3 regions of the Desulfovibrio aminophilus DSM 12254 genome follow, and region 1 is predicted to be linked to each of the others. Evidence: predicted binding sites of a transcription regulator. Region 1 holds the regulator's gene; each other region holds the start of a gene.
What was found. Region 1 encodes sigma-54, which starts transcription at its own class of promoters, with help from an activator protein. Its sites were predicted from a motif close to CTGGCACGGNNNNTGCTT; they were not measured.
Positions count from the first base shown of each region.

Region 2: a site for sigma-54 is predicted at 2,193-2,210, ahead of H587_RS0103685 (ammonium transporter). Genes of this name have one in related genera too.
Region 3: a site for sigma-54 is predicted at 3,152-3,169, ahead of H587_RS0108160 (TadE/TadG family type IV pilus assembly protein). Genes of this name have one in related genera too.

Region 1 is NZ_AUMA01000006.1:298,698-304,345, reverse strand. Features, by position in the region: gene H587_RS19490 (LptA/OstA family protein) at 1-809, shown strand, start outside; gene lptB (LPS export ABC transporter ATP-binding protein) at 809-1,531, shown strand; gene rpoN (RNA polymerase factor sigma-54) at 1,763-3,211, shown strand; gene hpf (ribosome hibernation-promoting factor, HPF/YfiA family) at 3,253-3,795, shown strand; gene H587_RS0103460 (PTS sugar transporter subunit IIA) at 3,797-4,246, shown strand; gene rapZ (RNase adapter RapZ) at 4,254-5,135, shown strand; gene H587_RS0103450 (PTS sugar transporter subunit IIA) at 5,141-5,581, shown strand; gene H587_RS0103445 (PTS sugar transporter subunit IIB) at 5,584-5,648, shown strand, end outside.
Region 2 is NZ_AUMA01000007.1:24,417-30,064, forward strand. Features, by position in the region: gene metK (methionine adenosyltransferase) at 1-266, shown strand, start outside; gene H587_RS0103680 (P-II family nitrogen regulator) at 384-716, opposite strand; gene H587_RS0103685 (ammonium transporter) at 750-2,150, opposite strand; gene H587_RS0103690 (2-amino-3,7-dideoxy-D-threo-hept-6-ulosonate synthase) at 2,685-3,485, shown strand; gene H587_RS0103695 (3-dehydroquinate synthase II family protein) at 3,487-4,458, shown strand; gene pheA (prephenate dehydratase) at 4,460-5,572, shown strand; gene aroA (3-phosphoshikimate 1-carboxyvinyltransferase) at 5,581-5,648, shown strand, end outside.
Region 3 is NZ_AUMA01000010.1:76,079-81,726, reverse strand. Features, by position in the region: gene H587_RS0108175 (ABC transporter substrate-binding protein) at 66-899, shown strand; gene H587_RS0108170 (TadE/TadG family type IV pilus assembly protein) at 996-1,460, opposite strand; gene H587_RS0108165 (vWA domain-containing protein) at 1,470-2,738, opposite strand; gene H587_RS0108160 (TadE/TadG family type IV pilus assembly protein) at 2,701-3,105, opposite strand; gene H587_RS0108155 (sigma-54-dependent transcriptional regulator) at 3,364-4,752, shown strand; gene H587_RS0108150 (Flp family type IVb pilin) at 5,058-5,237, shown strand; gene H587_RS0108145 (A24 family peptidase) at 5,389-5,648, shown strand, end outside.

The sequences.
Region 1 (5,648 bases):
TCATCCCTTCGGAGATCAAGGCCGCCGCCATAAAAGTCTCCGTGCGCACGGCCCGGGCGGTCAACTCTCCGATTTCCGCCACGCTGGCTCCCGGCCAGCGCGTCCAGGCCGCCTTCCTCCGCGACGGCTGGTTCGCCGTCTTCAAGTTGGACGACAAGAACCTTGAAGAATCCAAGGCTCTCGGCTTCGTTCACGCCTCGGAACTGCTGCCCGAGACTCCCGGGGTGAAGCCCCTGGCCCAGCTTTCGACACCGGCGGCGTCTTCCAAATCGACGACGCCGGAGCCGACCGCTCCCGTCGCCTCGCGTTCCGAGATCACCGAGGCGGTCCAACCGGTCCCCGTGGTTCCCGGTGAAACACCGTCCGCCACGACAGAGGCCCAGACTCCGGTGAAAATCACCGCCGATCGGATGACCTATGTGGAGAAGGACCGCAAGGTGACCTTCTCGGGCAACGTCCAGGCCGAGCACGAAGGTTTGCATCTCTGGGCGACCACCCTTTCTGCCTACTTCACCGAGGCGGGCAAGGGCGCCAAGGACGTGGCCGACAACATCGAGCGCATCGTGGCCGACGGCGGTGTGAAGATGAAGAAGGAAAAAAGCGAAGGCACCTGCCAGACCCTGATCTACTTCGTGAAGGACGGCGTCCTGCGCATGGAGGGCAACCCCCGGCTGAACGACGGCGCCAACAGCGTCGCCGGGGAAGTCATCAAGTTCTACGTCAAGGACAACCGCAGCGAGGTGCTCGGCGGACAGAACAAACGGGTGGAAGCCATCTTCCGTGTGCCCGAGGGGGCGAAGAAACCCTGATGGCCGGTCTCATCGCCACGAACCTAAAGAAGCGGTACGGCAACCGCGAGGTGGTCCACGACATCCACCTGAATCTCTCTCCCCGCGAGGTGGTCGGTCTGCTCGGCCCCAACGGCGCGGGCAAGACGACCACCTTCTATATGCTCGTGGGCATCGTCCGGCCCAACGGCGGGGAAGTGCTCCTGGAAGACCAGCCCATCACCGACCGACCACTGCACGAACGGGCCCGTCTCGGCATGTCCTACCTGCCTCAGGAAAGCTCCATCTTCCGCAAGCTCACCGTGCGCCAGAACCTCCAGATCATCCTGGAGCAGTCCGCTCTCTCGCCGGAGCGGCAACGCAAGCGCGCCGACGAACTCATGGACCAATTCGGCATCAAGCGACTGGCGGACCAGCCCGCCATGTACCTTTCCGGCGGCGAACGACGGCGGCTGGAAATCGCCAGGGCGCTCATTCTGGACCCAAAGTTCATCCTCCTGGATGAACCCTTCGCGGGCATCGACCCAATAGCGGTCATCGACATCCAGGAGATCATCTCCATGCTCAAGAAGATGGGCATGGGCATCCTCATCTCGGACCACAATGTGCGCGAAACCCTGAATATCTGCGATCGCGCCTATCTGGTCTACGAAGGCACGATCATTCTCGAGGGCACCCCGGAAGAGATCGTGCGCGACAGCAAGGCCCGCCAGCTTTACCTGGGCGAAGATTTCAGCCTCTGACCGCCCAGCCTTTTCCGTTTGCCCGCCGTGCCGGCCCGATTTACATGCCTCGCCAGACTTGGTACACTTTTTTCATGTCGGCGGTCTTCATCGAAAAACCAATACGGACGGGGAGTTCCGCGAGATCCTTGGTTGCGCCGTCCGGGTGACTGTGGCACAATGAAGCCGTAACGTGAAAAAATAAGCTGAATCGGGCCGCCCAAACGGCCCATAAAGGATGTTTCGGGCGTCATGGGACTTGAACTGAGACAACAACTCAAGCTCTCGCAGCAGCTGGTCATGACCCCCCAGTTGCAGCAGGCCATCAAGCTGTTGCAGCTCTCGCGCCTGGAGCTGGTGGAAACGGTTCAGCAGGAGCTTCTGGAGAATCCTTTTTTGGAGGAAGCCGAGACCGAACGTTCGGACCTGCCCATGGAAGAAATGCCCGTGGAGGTGGACCAGACCACGGCCACGCCTGAAATGACTTCCCCGGAACGCAGCGAGGAGATGATCCGCAGCACGGACTGGGAGAACTACCTGGGCGAATTTTCCAGCATCTCCAAGCAGGCCCAGGTTCGCGAAACCGAGATACCGGAGGAGGGCGTCTCCTTCGAGGCCCGCTTGGCCAGCAAGCCTTCTCTGGACGGCCACCTGAGTTGGCAGATGCGCCTGTCGCACTTCACCCCGCGGGAACTGGACATCGGCGAGGCGGTCATCGGCAACCTGGATTCCGGCGGCTATCTGCATGCCGACATGGACGACATTCGGGCCATGGTGCCCGACGCCGCGGACGAGGAGATCGAGGCCGTCATCCACCGCATCCAGCGCCTGGACCCGGTGGGCGTGGCCGCGCGCACTCCTCGCGAATGCCTGCTCGTGCAGCTCGAGATCCTGGGCGAGACCGACCCCATCCTGCTCTCACTGGTGGACGAGCACCTGGAAGACCTCGAAAAGAAGCGCTACAAGCCACTGGCCCGCAAGTTCAAGATCGACATGGAGGAGCTCAAGCACTACCTGGAAATCATCCAGAAGCTTGATCCCATGCCCGGGGCCAACTTCTCCAGCACCGAGCCGCACTACGTCTCCCCGGACGTCTTCGTCTACAAGTACGGCGACGATTTCATCATCGTACTCAACGAGGATGGACTGCCGCGCCTTCAGTTGAACACCTTTTTCGCCGACTCCCTGTCCCAGACCGCGGGCAAGGAAAAGGACTACGTCCAGGAGAAGATGCGCTCGGCGGCCTGGCTCATGAAGAGCCTCTACCAGCGTCAGCGCACCCTCTACAAGGTCGTGGAGAGCATCGTGCGCTTCCAGCGCGAGTTCTTCGAGTACGGCGTGACCAAGCTCAAGCCGCTCATACTCAAGGAAGTGGCCGAGGACATCGGCATGCACGAGTCCACGGTCAGCCGCATCACCACGAGCAAGTACGTGGCCACGCCGCACGGCGTGTTCGAGCTGAAGTTCTTCTTCAACAGCGCCCTGGACCTGGAGGACGGCACCCAGGTCGGTTCCGAGAGCGTCAAGGCCCTGATCAAAAAGCTCATCGGCGAGGAGGATCCCAAGCACCCCCTGTCCGACGAGCGCATCGGGGAAATCCTCAAGGATCACCTCAAGGTGGACATCGCCCGCCGCACGGTGGCCAAGTACCGTTCGGCCATGAACATCGCCTCTTCGTCCAAGCGCAAGGACATTCTCTGACCCTTGGCCCGTACACTCCTTACTCGAACAGGAGGATACATATGAACATCTCCTTCAACTTCAAGAATTTCGACCCGTCCGAGCATCTCAAGGAATACGCCGAGTCGCGTTTCGAGAAGCTCTCCAAGTTCATTTCCGACGCCGAGGATCCCGAACTGCAGGTCAACCTCTCCGTGGAGAAGTTCCGCCACAAGGCCGACGTGGTCTTCCTGGCCGACAATCTGCATCTTTCTGCCTACGAAGAGTCCGAGGACATGTACTCGACCATCGACATGGTCTTGGACAAGCTCGAAGCCCAATTGCGCCGGATGCGCGAGAAGCAGAAGGACCGCCGCCGCGCGGGCCGCGAACGGGCAGTGAGCATGGGCGTGCTGACCTTCATCGAGGAATCGGGGAAGCGCACCCCGTCCATCGCCGAGATGGACAAGTACGAGCCCAAGCCCATGAGCGTGGACGAGGCCGCCATGCAACTGGAGTCCAGGAGTTACGACTTCCTGGTCTTCCGCAACTCTGAGACTGATGGCCTGAACGTCATCTACCGGCGCAAGAACGGCGACTTCGGGCTCATCGACCCTGGAATCTGAAATGCGGCTTTCGGAATACCTGTCGCGGGACTTGGTCCTCTCGGACCTCAAGGCCACGGCCAAGGCCGATGTTCTGGCGGAGTTGACGGCGTCTCTGGCCGCCCTGACCCCGCCGGTCGATCCGGACGAGGCCGTGGCCGTCCTGCTTGAACGCGAAAGCCTCGGCACCACCGGCATCGGGGACGGCATCGCCATCCCTCACGGCAAGCTGCCGGGGCTGACCCAGATCGTGGTTGTGGCGGGGCGGAGCATCCAGGGCGTCGAATTCGATTCCCTGGACTTCAAGCCCTGCCACATCTTCTTTCTCGTGCTGGCGCCCGAGCAGGTGGCCGGTCTGCATCTGCGCATCCTGGCCCACATTTCTCGACTGCTCAAGGACGACTCCTTCCGGCGGAGCTTCATCTCCGCTCCGAACAGCCAGGCCCTCTGGGACCTGCTGAACGACAGGTGAGGCGCTGGTGGGGGATACCCGAAGCTTCTCGGTCATCGTGGTCTCGGGTCTCTCGGGCTCGGGCAAGAGCACGGCCCTCAAGGTCTTCGAGGATCTGGGCTTCTTCGTCGTCGACGGCCTGCCCGCAAGCCTGACGCCCAAGCTGGTGAGTCTCTTCCGTGAGCAGGACAGCAAGCACCGGGGTCTGGTGCTGGGACTGGATCTGCGCCAGATGGACTTTCCCGAGGAGTGGCGCAAGGCTTTCGGAGAATTGAAGAAACAGGGCGTCCGGACGCACATCGTCTTTCTGGAGGCCAGGCTGTCCGAACTGGTGCGACGCTACGCCACCACCCGCCGACCGCATCCCCTGGAAAGCCGGAGCCTCGGCCTGGAGCAGGCCTTGGAGACTGAGAAGGTGCTCCTGGACCCTCTGCGCAAGCGGGCCGACCTGGTGATCGACACCACCAATTATTCCATTCACGACCTTCGCCGGACCCTGCAGGAGAAGTGGACCTCGCTGGAGCAGGAAGTGGGTGTGCTGCGGGTCCACATCATCTCCTTCGGCTTCAAGTACGGCGTCCCCATCGAATCGGATCTGCTTTTCGATCTGCGTTTTTTGCCCAACCCCTATTTCGACGAGAACCTCCGGCCCCTGTCCGGCAAGGACACAATCATCGCGGACTACGTTCTGGCCAATGACCCTGGGGCGACGTTCCGGAGTAAGTTCTTGGACTTTCTCTCCTATCTCCTGCCCTTGTACCTGGCCGAGGGACGCTATCGCGTGACCCTTGCCCTGGGCTGCACCGGCGGCCGCCATCGCTCTGTGGCGGTAGCCGAACTGGTCTGCGAAGCACTTCGGCGCACCGGATACGCCGTGACCCTGGAACATCGACACCTTGAACTGGGTTGAGCGACATGGCCAACAACGAGCGGATTGAGGAAAAGCACATCGGAGTGGTGCTGGTCACCCACGGCAACTTCGGTGAGACCCTGTTGGAGGCGGCCTCTCTGGTCCTCGGCCCCCAGGAAGGGTGCCGAGCCGTGAGCATGGCCGCCTCGGCGGGCATGGAAGAACTGGTGGAGGGCATCAAAGCCGCCGTGTCGGCCACGGATCAAGGCGCCGGCGTGTTGGTCATGACCGATCTCTTCGGCGGTACGCCCACCACCCTGTCTCTGTCCCTGTGCAAGTCGGCGGCACTGGAAGTCATCACCGGCGTGAACCTGCCCATGCTCCTCAAGGTGCTCCAAAGCCGGAACCAACCCCTGGCGGAACTCTCGGCGCAGGCAAAGAAGGCCGGGCAGCAGGGCATCGTCGTGGCCGGGGAGATCCTGCGCCGCAACCGCGCGGAAGGCTAGACATGTCCTTGGAATCCCTCTGGGTGCGCATCGACAACCGGCTGATTCACGGCCAGGTCATTGAAGC
Region 2 (5,648 bases), on a different contig from region 1:
AGATCGCCTACGCCATCGGCATGGCCGAGCCCGTGTCCGTGCTCTGCACCTCCCACGGCACCGGGCCGGTGTCCGACGACGTGCTGACCAAGGCCGTGCGCGAGGTTTTCGACCTCCGCCCGTACTACATCATCCAGCGCCTGAACCTGAAGCGGCCCATCTACCGTGAAACCACCAACTACGGCCACTTCGGCCGTGAGCGGCCGGAGTTCATCTGGGAGCAGACCGACGCGGCGGCCGATCTGCGCACCGCCTGCAAGTTGTAACCGGCTGATCGAAGCGATGAACCAAAAGGCGGGGGCGACCCCGCCTTTTTTCATGCCCTCCCCGGACGCGAAAAAAAGGGCGGCCGGAGCCGCCCATTCGTTGTCCGGATCAGGGAGTTAGAGGATGCCGTCCTCGCCGGTGCGGATGCGCAGAGCCCGGGCCAGATCCAGGACGAAGATCACGCCGTCGCCCTCCTTGCCGGTCTGGCCACCCTTCATGACGGCCTCGATGGCCTTGTCCTGGAAGTCGTCGTTGACGCCGATCTCCAAGCGCACCTTCTTAAGCAGGTTCACTTCCATGACGACGCCGCGGTAAGTCTCGGTGAATCCCTTCTGGCGCCCGGCTCCCAACACGTTGGTCACGGAGAGGGAGTAGATTTCCTTGGCGTACAGTTCCTGCTTGACCGCGTTCAGGCGATCGGGCCGGATGTAGGCGATGATGAGCTTCATTGGTGTTTTCCTCCTTGTATTGCGGGCTTCCGGCTACTCGGTGGTGAAGATCTGGAAGCCGCTGTAAGCTTCCTGGCCGTGTTCGGTGATGTCCAGGCCCTTGATCTCCTCCTCGGCGGGCACGCGGATGCCGACCGTCAGCTTGAGGATGGTGAAGACCACCAAGCCGGAGCCGAAGGCCCAGGCGAACACGCTGCCCACGCCGAGGGCCTGGCTCACGAACTGGGTCAGGCCGCCGCCGTAGAACAGTCCCGCGATCCCGCCGTAGTCCGGACTGGCGAACAGGCCCACGCAGAGCGTGCCGAGCGCGCCGCAGACGCCGTGTACGGAGATGGCGCCCACCGGGTCGTCGATCTTGAGCACCTTGTCGATGAAGTCCACGGAGAGGACCACCACCACGCCCGCGATGAGGCCGATGATCATGGCCCCGTCCGGGCTCACGTTGGCGCAGCCGGCGGTGATGGCCACCAGCCCGGCCAGTGCGCCGTTGAAGCTCATGGACACGTCCGGCTTGCCGTAGCGCACCCAGGCGGTGAGCATGGCGCCGAGAGCGCCGGTGCAGGCGGCCAGGTTGGTGGTCACGGCGATGAGGGCGATGTTGGCCTGGGCGGCCACGGTGCTGCCCGGGTTGAAGCCGAACCAGCCGAACCAGAGGATGAACACGCCCAGGGCCACCAGGGCCATGTTGTGGCCGGGAATGGCGCGGGACTTGCCGTCCGGTGTGTACTTGCCGATGCGCGGGCCCATGAGCAGGGCTCCGGCCAGGGCGACCCAGCCGCCCACGGAGTGGACAACGGTGGAGCCGGCGAAGTCGATCACGGGCGCGTCGAGCTTGGAGAGCCAGCCGCCGCCCCAGATCCAGTGGCCGGAGATGGGGTAGATCAGGCCGGTGATGACCACGGACAGAATGAGGTAGGAGATGAACTTGGTGCGTTCGGCGATGGCCCCGGACACGATGGTCGTCGCCGTGGCCGCGAAGACGCACTGGAAAAACCAGAAGGTGAAACCCCAGAGCCCTTCGGGAGTGGCCGGGGTCCATTCGGAGAGGTTGAAGTTGGAGAGGCCGAAGAGCCCGGCGTGATCCGCGCCCATCATCAGCCCGAATCCGATGATGTAGAAGGTCACGGAACCGGCGGCGAAGTCGAACATGTTCTTCATGAGAATGTTGCCGGCGTTCTTGGCTCGGGTCAGACCGACCTCGACCATGGCGAAGCCCGCCTGCATGAACATGACCAGGATCGCGGCGATCAGGGTCCACATGATGTTGGCGTTGGTCTGCGTGAGATACTCCACGGCGGCTTCAGCTGCCGAGGCGGCCTCGGCGGGCTGGTCCTGGGCCAGGGCCAGGGCGGGAGCCAGGGCGAGACCGAAGAGGGCCGCCCCCCCGAGGGCCCCTCTCAGGCATGATCCGGTGGACGACTTGATGAACGACATACGTTTCCTCCTTGAAAGGTGCGGGATGGTTGGGCTGGGGGAAAGCAATCGCCGGGCCAATGCTGTATTTGTTTGAATTAATTGATCTAAACTTATAAACACCCGCCTGGAGCATTCAAAAATGTAAAAATAATAACAATCGTGTTAGGCTTTATATTAAATAAATGCTAAAAATGTAAAAAAATAATGAAACAATTTCTGTTATGAGGCGATGGAGGTCGATAAAAGGCAAAAAAGTACGAATACAATATTTTTTCGATGGATTTTGAGAAAAGTGTTGACACCCCGCCCGAAGCTGGGATAGCCCATTGCGTATGAACTTCTCCAAGCCGCAAGCCAACAGCTTTTTTACCTATTGGTATTATTGGCGCACCCGCGCTTGCGGTCACGGGAGAGGTGCACTGTAGACAAGGGTTTTCTACAGACAACCAAGCCTCTTCAGACAGGGCCGCGGGCGCAAGCCGGCGGCCCTTTTTTGTTCGGCCGCCGGGGCTCCCGCTCCCGAAAGGGGCGAGAAACAGGAGGGACAGGGGTATGCATCTGGGCAAATCCATCCGATTGGAACGCATTTTCGACCGTGAGACCCAACGGACCATCGTGGTGCCCATGGATCACGGCGTCACCGTGGGCCCCATCAAGGGCCTGGTGGACATGCGCTCGGCCGTCTCGGCCGTGGCCGACGGCGGGGCCAACGCCGTGCTCATGCACAAAGGCCTGGTCCGTTGCGGCCACCGCAACCGCGGCCGCGATATCGGCCTCATCGTGCACATCTCCGCCAGCACCACGCTTTCGCCTTTCCCCAACGCCAAGGCCCTCTGCGCCAGCGTGGAGGACGCAATCCGCCTGGGCGCGGACGGCGTGTCCGTGCACGTGAACCTGGGTGACGAGACCGAGCCGACCATGCTCCACGACCTGGGCATGATCGCCTCCCGGGCCAACGAGTGGGGCATTCCCCTGCTGGCCATGGTCTACGCCCGGGGACCGAAGATCACCGACGAGTTCGACCCCGAGGTGGTGGCCCACTGCGCCCGCGTGGGCATGGAGCTGGGCGCGGACGTGGTCAAGGTGCCCTACACCGGCGACCCCGAAACCTTCTCCCGGGTGGTGGCCTCCTGCTGCATCCCGGTGGTCATCGCGGGCGGTCCCAAGCTCGACAGCACCCGCTCTTTCCTCGAGATGGTCCGCGACTCCGTGGCAGCGGGCGGCGCCGGACTCTCGGTGGGCCGCAACGTCTTCCAGCACAAGGATCCGGGAGCCTTGACCCGCGCGCTGCGCGGCGTGGTCCACGAGAACATGCCCGTGGACGAGGCCCTGGCCATCGCGGGCGAGGCGTAGCATGAAAACCATCGTCTTCAAGGCCCTGCCGTTCGACAAGACGCTGCTGACCCTGGCCCTGGAGTCCGGCGTGGACGCGGTGCTCGCCGACGCCGACAAGGTCGAGGACGTGCGCGCCCTGGGCCGTGTGCGGGTGCTGACGCCCGAGGAGCTGCCCTCCCTGGCGCTCGACTCCAAGACCGACGAGGAGGAGGCCGTGCGCCGCCTCAAGGCCGGAGAGCAGTTGGCCCTGGCCAAGGGATGGGAGATCATCCCCGTGGAGAACATCCTGGCCCAGGTTCCGGACGTGGCCCTGGAGGTGGAGTCCCTGGACCGGGCGCGGCTGGCCGCCGGCATCCTGGAGCGCGGCGCGGACGTGCTCGTGGTCCTGCCCGAGGCGGCCAGGGAGCTGAAGGCCATCGTGCGCGAGGTCAAACTGTCCCAGGGCACGATCCCCTTGGTTCCGGCCGTGGTCACGGAGATTCGTCACGCCGGGCTCGGCCACCGGGTCTGCGTGGACACCATCTCCATGCTGAAGCGGGGTCAGGGCATGCTGGTGGGCGACTCCAGCGCCTTCACCTTCCTGGTGCATGCCGAGACCGAATCCAACCCCTACGTGGCGGCCCGGCCCTTCCGGGTCAACGCCGGGGCCGTGCATGCCTATTGCTCCCTGCCCGGGGACAAGACCTGCTACCTGGAGGAGCTTGCCGCCGGGCGCGACGTGCTCGTGGTGGACGCCTCGGGCGAGACGAGCATCGCCACCGTGGGACGCCTCAAGGTCGAGGTCCGGCCCATGCTGCTCATCACGGCCAAGGCCGGGGAGCGGACCGGGCACGTCTTTCTGCAGAACGCCGAGACCATCCGCTTGACCAAGCCCGGCGGCGAGCCCGTGAGCGTGGTCACGTTGCGCGAGGGCGACGAGGTGCTCGTGCGCACGGACGAGGCGGGACGGCATTTCGGCATGCGCATCCGCGAAGACATCAAGGAAGGCTGACATGGACCAGGCCACGGACAAGAACGCCGGCGGACTGGCCGACCTGCGCGAACGCATCGACGCCCTGGACGGGCGGATAGTGGACCTGCTCAACCAGCGGGCGGCCATCAGCTTGGCCGTGGGCCGCGTCAAGTCCGACGCCCAGGAGCAGATATTCAAGCCCTTCCGCGAGAAGGATCTCTTGACCCGTCTGGTGCGCGACAATCCCGGGCCGCTGCCCGAAAAGCACCTGCGGGCCATCTATCGCGAAATTCTTTCCTCCTCGCGGACCCTGCAACGCCCCGAGCGGGTGGTCTTCCTCGGACCCGAGGGCACGTTTTCGCACCTGGCCGCCCAGGAATACCTGGGACATTCGGCCCAGCTCACACCCAAGACCACGTTCGAGGAAATCTTCCGGGCCGTGAGCGAGGGCGCGGCCGAGTTGGGCGTCATCCCCCTGGAGAACTCGCTCCAAGGCACCGTGGGCCAGAACGTGGACCTTTTCATGCAGTACCCGGTCCACATCCAGGCCGAGCTGTATTGCCGCATCAGCCATTCCCTCATGAGTCGGGCCGTTTCCCTGGACAAGGTCACCAGCGTCTCCTCGCATCCCAAGGCCCTGGAGCAATGCATGCATTGGCTCACCGAGCATCTGCCCAAGGCCCGCCTCGTGCCCGAGAACAGCACGGCGGCCGCCGCCGAACAGGCCGCCCGCGACGACTCCGGCGCGGCCGTGGTGGGCAGCGCCCAACTGGCCGCCATGCACGGACTGAACGTCCTGGCCGAGCACATCGAGGACCTGCCCGACAACTGGACGCGCTTCCTGGTCATCGGCAGCGCCCCGAGCCAGGGCGGCAACCGCGACAAGACCTCGATCCTGTTCACCACCCCGGACCGTCCCGGGGCCCTGGCCGAGGTGCTCAACACCCTGGCCGTGCGCGGCATCAACCTGACCAAGCTGGAATCTCGGCCATTTCGGGGCGAACGCTGGAAGTACGTGTTCTTCGCCGACGTGGAATGCGACCTGTCCAAGGCCGAGTACGACTCCGTGCTTGCCCAACTGCGCGACAAGTGTCACACCCTGCGGGTTCTCGGTTCCTATCCGGCCGGGCCCCATCTCGAAACCATGGGCTAGGGGGGGAGATGCGCGACGTCACCGTCCAGGCTCCGGCCTCCAAGTCCATGTCCCACCGAGCGCTCATCGCGGCGGC
Region 3 (5,648 bases), on a different contig from region 1:
ACAGATATATGTCACGAATGCAACAAGAAACGTGTTGGCCAGTCCGCAACCTGAAGGAGGAGAAAATGCTTCGATCCTGGAAGAAAACTATCGCGACCCTGGTCGCCCTGTCCGCCCTGGTCTGCGCCGTTCCCGCCCTGGCGGGCGACGTCCTGCGTATGGCCACCACCACCAGCACCCAGGACACCGGCTTGCTGGACGCCCTGGGCCCGGCCTTCCAGAAGGACACGGGCATCGAACTTCAGTGGACGGCCGTGGGCACGGGCAAGGCCCTCAAACTCGGCGAGGACTGCAACGTGGACGTGCTCATGGTCCACGCGCCCCAGTCCGAAAAGGAATTCCTGGACAAGGGCTTCGGCATGGACCGCAAGGAGATCTTTTATAACGACTTCGTGATCGTTGGCCCGCTGAAGGATCCGGCCAAGGCCAAGGGCAAGACCGTCGCCGAGGCCCTCAAGGCAGTGTCCGCGGCCAAGGCTTCCTTCGTGAGCCGCGGTGACGATTCGGGTACGCACAAGGCCGAGCTCAAGCTTTGGAAGGCGGCTGAGCTGCCCGTGCCGGACAAGGAGTCCTGGTACATCTCCGCCGGGCAGGGCATGCTGGCCACCCTGGCCATGGCCGCCGAGCGCGGGGCCTACACCCTGGTGGATCGGGGCACATGGTACAAGTACGAAGCCGACCAGAAGGGCAAGGCGCCTCTGACGATCCTGGTGGAGGGCGACAAGCCGCTGCTCAATCAGTACAGCGTCATGCCGGTGAACCCGGCGCACTGCCCCGGGGTGCGCGCGGATCTGGCCAAGAAGTTCAGCGACTGGATCACCTCGGCCAAGGCCCAGAAGTTTGTGGGCGAGTTCAAGGTTGCGGGTAAGCCCCTGTTCACTCCCAATGCCAAGAAGTAGCGCCGCCGTTTGATTGAAGATGGGAAAGCCGGGTTTGGCCCGGCTTTCTTTTTTCCCCCGGAGGAGACCCGAGGGCGGGGAGGGCGCGGGGAGAAATCAGGGGCAGGGTTTCCAGGGCTCGTTGACCTTGCGGTCCGCGCCGGTGAGCTGGACCGTTTCCGGCAGTGCGTCGCCGATGAAGGGCGTGATGGGCTTGTAGAGGAAGGACACGCCGACCTCCACCACGCCGCAGGGCTGGCCCGCGCTGCCGCTGACTCCGGGGCCGCTGGTGTCCAGGCCGGGCCAGCTCCTGACCGAGACCGTGGAACCCGCGCTTGGGAGTGTGCTCAGCAGGACGTTGGTCTGTTCCACGATCTGGGCCAGACGGGTGCCCTCGTCCTCGCCCTGGCCGGTGGCCGCGAAGCGTGCGCCCATCTCGGCCGACTTCTGGACCGTGAGCCAGGAGAGGAAGAGGTTGCCGCTCTCCAGCAGGCCGAAGACCATGAGCAGCAAGGCCGGGAGGATGAGGGCCATCTCCACGGCGGCCACGCCGCGGGAAAAGCTGGAACGCCTGCGTCGCATGACCGCCTCCTAGTTCAGCAGCCGCCAGCCGAGCTGCTTGCCGATGAGCTTGAAGACCTCGGGGATGTCCTCGGCCGAGGGCGCGTCGAAGTAGTGGTCGGTGGTGCCGGGCTTGCTGGAGGCGATCTGCTTCATGAGCTGGATGTCCGTGGTGTCCGAGACGCCGAAGCGGATGGAGAAGATTTCGATGCCCGCATCCTTGGCCTTTTGGGCTTCGGCGAGCATGGCCTGGTTCAGGCCGCCGCCGTTCTCGCAGTGGCAGTTGGTGACCTTCATGCCGTAGTAGGCGTTGGTCCAGTAGTTGTTGGGCGTGTAAGACATGGCGTAGCTGCCGCCGCAGGTGCCGTCCTCGGTGTCGCCATCGGTGAGCACGATCATGATCTTGCGGATCTTATCGTCGGCGCTGCCCTGCGTGTAGGGAGCCTCGGGCGTGAGAACCTCGCGGCCCCACCTGATGCCTTCGGAGATGACCGTGCCCGAGCCCGCGCCCAGGGCGTCCATCTGGGTGATGGCCGCGATGATCTCGTCCTTGTCCGTGGTCAGCGAGTGCACCGGAGGAATGCTGGTGCAGGTGTCCAGGTTGATCTGGCTCCGGGTGTAATACGGCAGGGCGTAGTAGAGGGGCATGAAGTCGGGGTGGATGCCCACGTTGAGCGAACCGTCGGCGTTCAGACAGCCCGAGGGATAGCCCTCGGCGTCCAGAACTTTGACCTTGCCCCGGAATGGCACCAGGCCGACGCGGGTGTTCGGGGCCGCGCCGTCGGGGATGATCAGGTCCACCAGGTCGGCGCCGGCCTCGCGCACGCGGCTGATGGGTGTGCCCTTCATGCTGCCCGTGTTGTCGATGACCAGGGCCACTTCCAGATTGTTGAATCCGGCGCAGGCCTGGGCCGCCACGCTGCCGGAATTCACTCCCAGCACGCCCAGCAAGAGCGTGTTCACCTGGGCCGTGGCCGTGACGCAGAGGCTGCGGACCTCGGAACCGGCGGCCACGTTCTGGATCTGGGCCTCGGCGTAGTTGGTGTGAACCATGTCGATGGCCGCGGGCTTGGCGATGTCCTTGGTCAGGTCCGGGTCGTAGGGCAGTTGCAGGGCTCCGGCCAGGGCCCCGGCGTCCACGGCGGCCTGGAGCCTGGTCTGGGCCAGATAGAGGTTGCCCAGGTCCAGAGCCAGCCCGGCCGCGCCCAACAGAATGGGAATGAGCACGGCCACGAGGACATGGACCGCGCCGCGCTGGCGCCTACGGCAGCGGCATGGTCGTGCGGGCAAGCAGGACATAGGGTTGGCCGCTGTTGAAGGTTTCGACCATGGACTGGGAACCGAGCATGCTTTGGTAGTCATAATCGACCTCGACGGTGACGGTCTTCTGCTCGCTGTTGACGGTCACGTTGGTGTTCAGGTTGGCGGCCGGGAGTTGCGCGGCGGTCAGGGACTGCACCAGGAATTCCACGTTGGTCGTGCTGCCTTCGCGGAGCACCAGCCGGGCGGCCTCGCGGCTGGCTTCGGAGATGATGGAATAGGTGCGGATCGCGTTGGCGCCCTCCAGGATCAGGAAAAACAGGGCGGCCAGCACGGGCAGGATGAGCGCGAACTCCACCGCCGCCATCCCCCGCTGTCCGCGCCCTCGTGCATGTCGCTTGCGCATGGCATCCTCGCTTGATCCGTTTCGGTTCCGTTCCATAGTCTCTCAAAAGCAACCCCCGTACCAAGGGGCATGAGAATTTCGCTGGCGGTGTATTTTTTTACTTATCATATTGAAGTATAAAATAATTTTTTCTATGCAAATTTCCTTGCACTGCGGATTGCAGCCCTGTGTGTGATGTGGCGATCTATTTTTTGTGGATTTCCAGACCGGGAGAGGCTAGGGTCATGAGGGGTGGCCGATGCCGCCCAGGGGGAAGCCATGACGGCCAGGATTCTGGTGGTGGACGACGACGCGGCCTTCCGGGGGATGCTCGTGGAGGCCTTGCGGGACAAGGAATTCGAGGTGGATGTCGCGGGTTCTGCCGAGGAGGGCATCCGTCTCGCCGAGGCTGGGGATTTCGACCTCGTGCTCCAGGACGTCATGCTTCCCGGCATGTCCGGCATCGAGGCTCTTCCGCACCTCAAGCGGGCCGCGCCCCTGGCCGACATCGTGGTCATGACCGCCTTTTCCAGCAGGGATTCCGCCGTGGAGGCCCTCAAGCGCGGGGCCTACGACTACTTCACCAAGCCGTTCAGCCTGGCCGAGATGGAGGTGGTCATCCGCCGGGCTTTGGAGAAACGCCGCCTCCAGGGCCAGGTCCAGGCCTTGCGTACGACCTTGGAGCGCGAGGGGCCCCTGTCACGGATCATCGGCCAGGGCCAAGCCATGTCGCGGGTCAAGGACATGCTCCAGCGGGTGGCCGGTCTGGATGCCGACGTGCTCATCACCGGCGAGTCCGGTACGGGCAAGGAACTCGTCGCCGACACCATCCACGCCCTGAGCCCCAGGGCGGCCGGTCCCTTCGTCAAGCTGAACTGCGCGGCCATCCCGGAAAACCTTCTGGAGAGCGAACTCTTCGGCCACGAGAAGGGGGCCTTCACCGGGGCCACCGCCGCCCGGCGCGGCCGCTTCGAAATGGCCCAGGGCGGCAGCATCCTCCTGGACGAGATCGGGGACATGCCCCTGCACCTTCAACCCAAGCTCCTGCGCGCCGTGGAACAGAAGCAGGTGGAGCGCGTGGGCGGCTCGCGGCCCGTGACCTTCGACGTGCGGATCATCGCGGCCACCAACCAGGATCTGCGGGACCGCGTGGAGGCCAAGGAGTTCCGGGCGGACCTCTACTATCGGTTGAACGTGGCCGCCATCCATCTGCCGCCCCTGCGTGAACGCAAGGAGGATCTGGCCTTGCTGGCCGATTTCTTCCTCGACCGGATCGGCCGCCGACTGGGGGGGGAGCCGCTGTCCCTGGCTCCCGACGCCCTGCGGCTCCTCCAGGCCCAGGACTGGCCGGGCAACGTCCGCCAACTGGCCAATACGTTGGAGCGCACGGCCATCTTCGCGGCTTCCGGCCGGATCACGGCGGCGGATTTGTCGCTGGCGCTGCAGCGGCGGGCCGAGCCGATTCCCGAAATCGTCCCACCCGAAATCGGCCTGCCGCTCAAGCGCGCTGTGAACGAGTATGAAAAGGGCCTCATCGTGCAAGCCTTGCGCCGCGCCGGGGGCGTCCAGACCGAGGCCGCCCGGCTGCTGGGAATCACGGCCAAGAACCTGTGGAACAAACTCCAGAAGCACGGCCTGGACCCGATAGCCTGCCTGCGGGTTCAGTGATCCATGAATAGTGGACTGGCGAAAAGATAGGTTTATTCAGTGTGTTATTCTATCATTCACGCTTCGCATGAAAACCGTGTGATCCACGAATCGTAGATTCCTCCTCTTCGCCAGGGCTTACTTCGCGAGGCCCGTGGCGGCTGTCTCATTTCTTCATCACAATGATTTAAAAGAATAAAATATCTCGCCTGTGCTAGCGAGACACGTCCTGGCACGGCCATTGCTCATATGGGACATCGGCCGCGCCTCCATCCCGGCGGCGCGGGTCGGAATCGGAAACCACCAAGAAGGGGAGAACGATCATGATGACCAGACTGATGCAGCTGTTCAAGGACGAGGAAGGCGTGACCGCTCTGGAATACGGCCTCATCGCCGCCCTCATCGCGGCCGTGATCATCACCGCGGTGACCACCCTGGGCACCAAGGTCAGCGGCACCTTCGACACCATCGCCGGAAAGATGCCCACCACCAGCACCGGCAGCTGATCCCGCACGACCAGACCCCGCGCCCGGCGCGGGAAACGACGGATGGGCGGGGCTCGCGGAACTTTTCCTGAAAGGACCGCGGGCCCCGCGCCCCCCGGGGGGAAAACGGGGGAACCGGCCGTCGGGCATAGCGGATCAGGAGGGGAGAGACATGGATCTGCTCATCGGCGCAATCGTCTGCGTCATGCTGTCCGTGGCCGTGGTCACGGACCTCTGGGACCAGAAGATTCCGAATCTGCTCACGCTTCCCGCGATGTTCGCCGGCCTGGCCTATCACGGGCTGGCCCGGGGCCTGGACGGCTTGGCCTTCAGCGCCGCCGGCCTGGCCCTGGGCTTGGCCGTGATGCTCGTGCCGTTCCTCCTGCGCCTCATGGGCGGGGGCGACGTGAAGCTCATGGCCGCCGTGGGCGC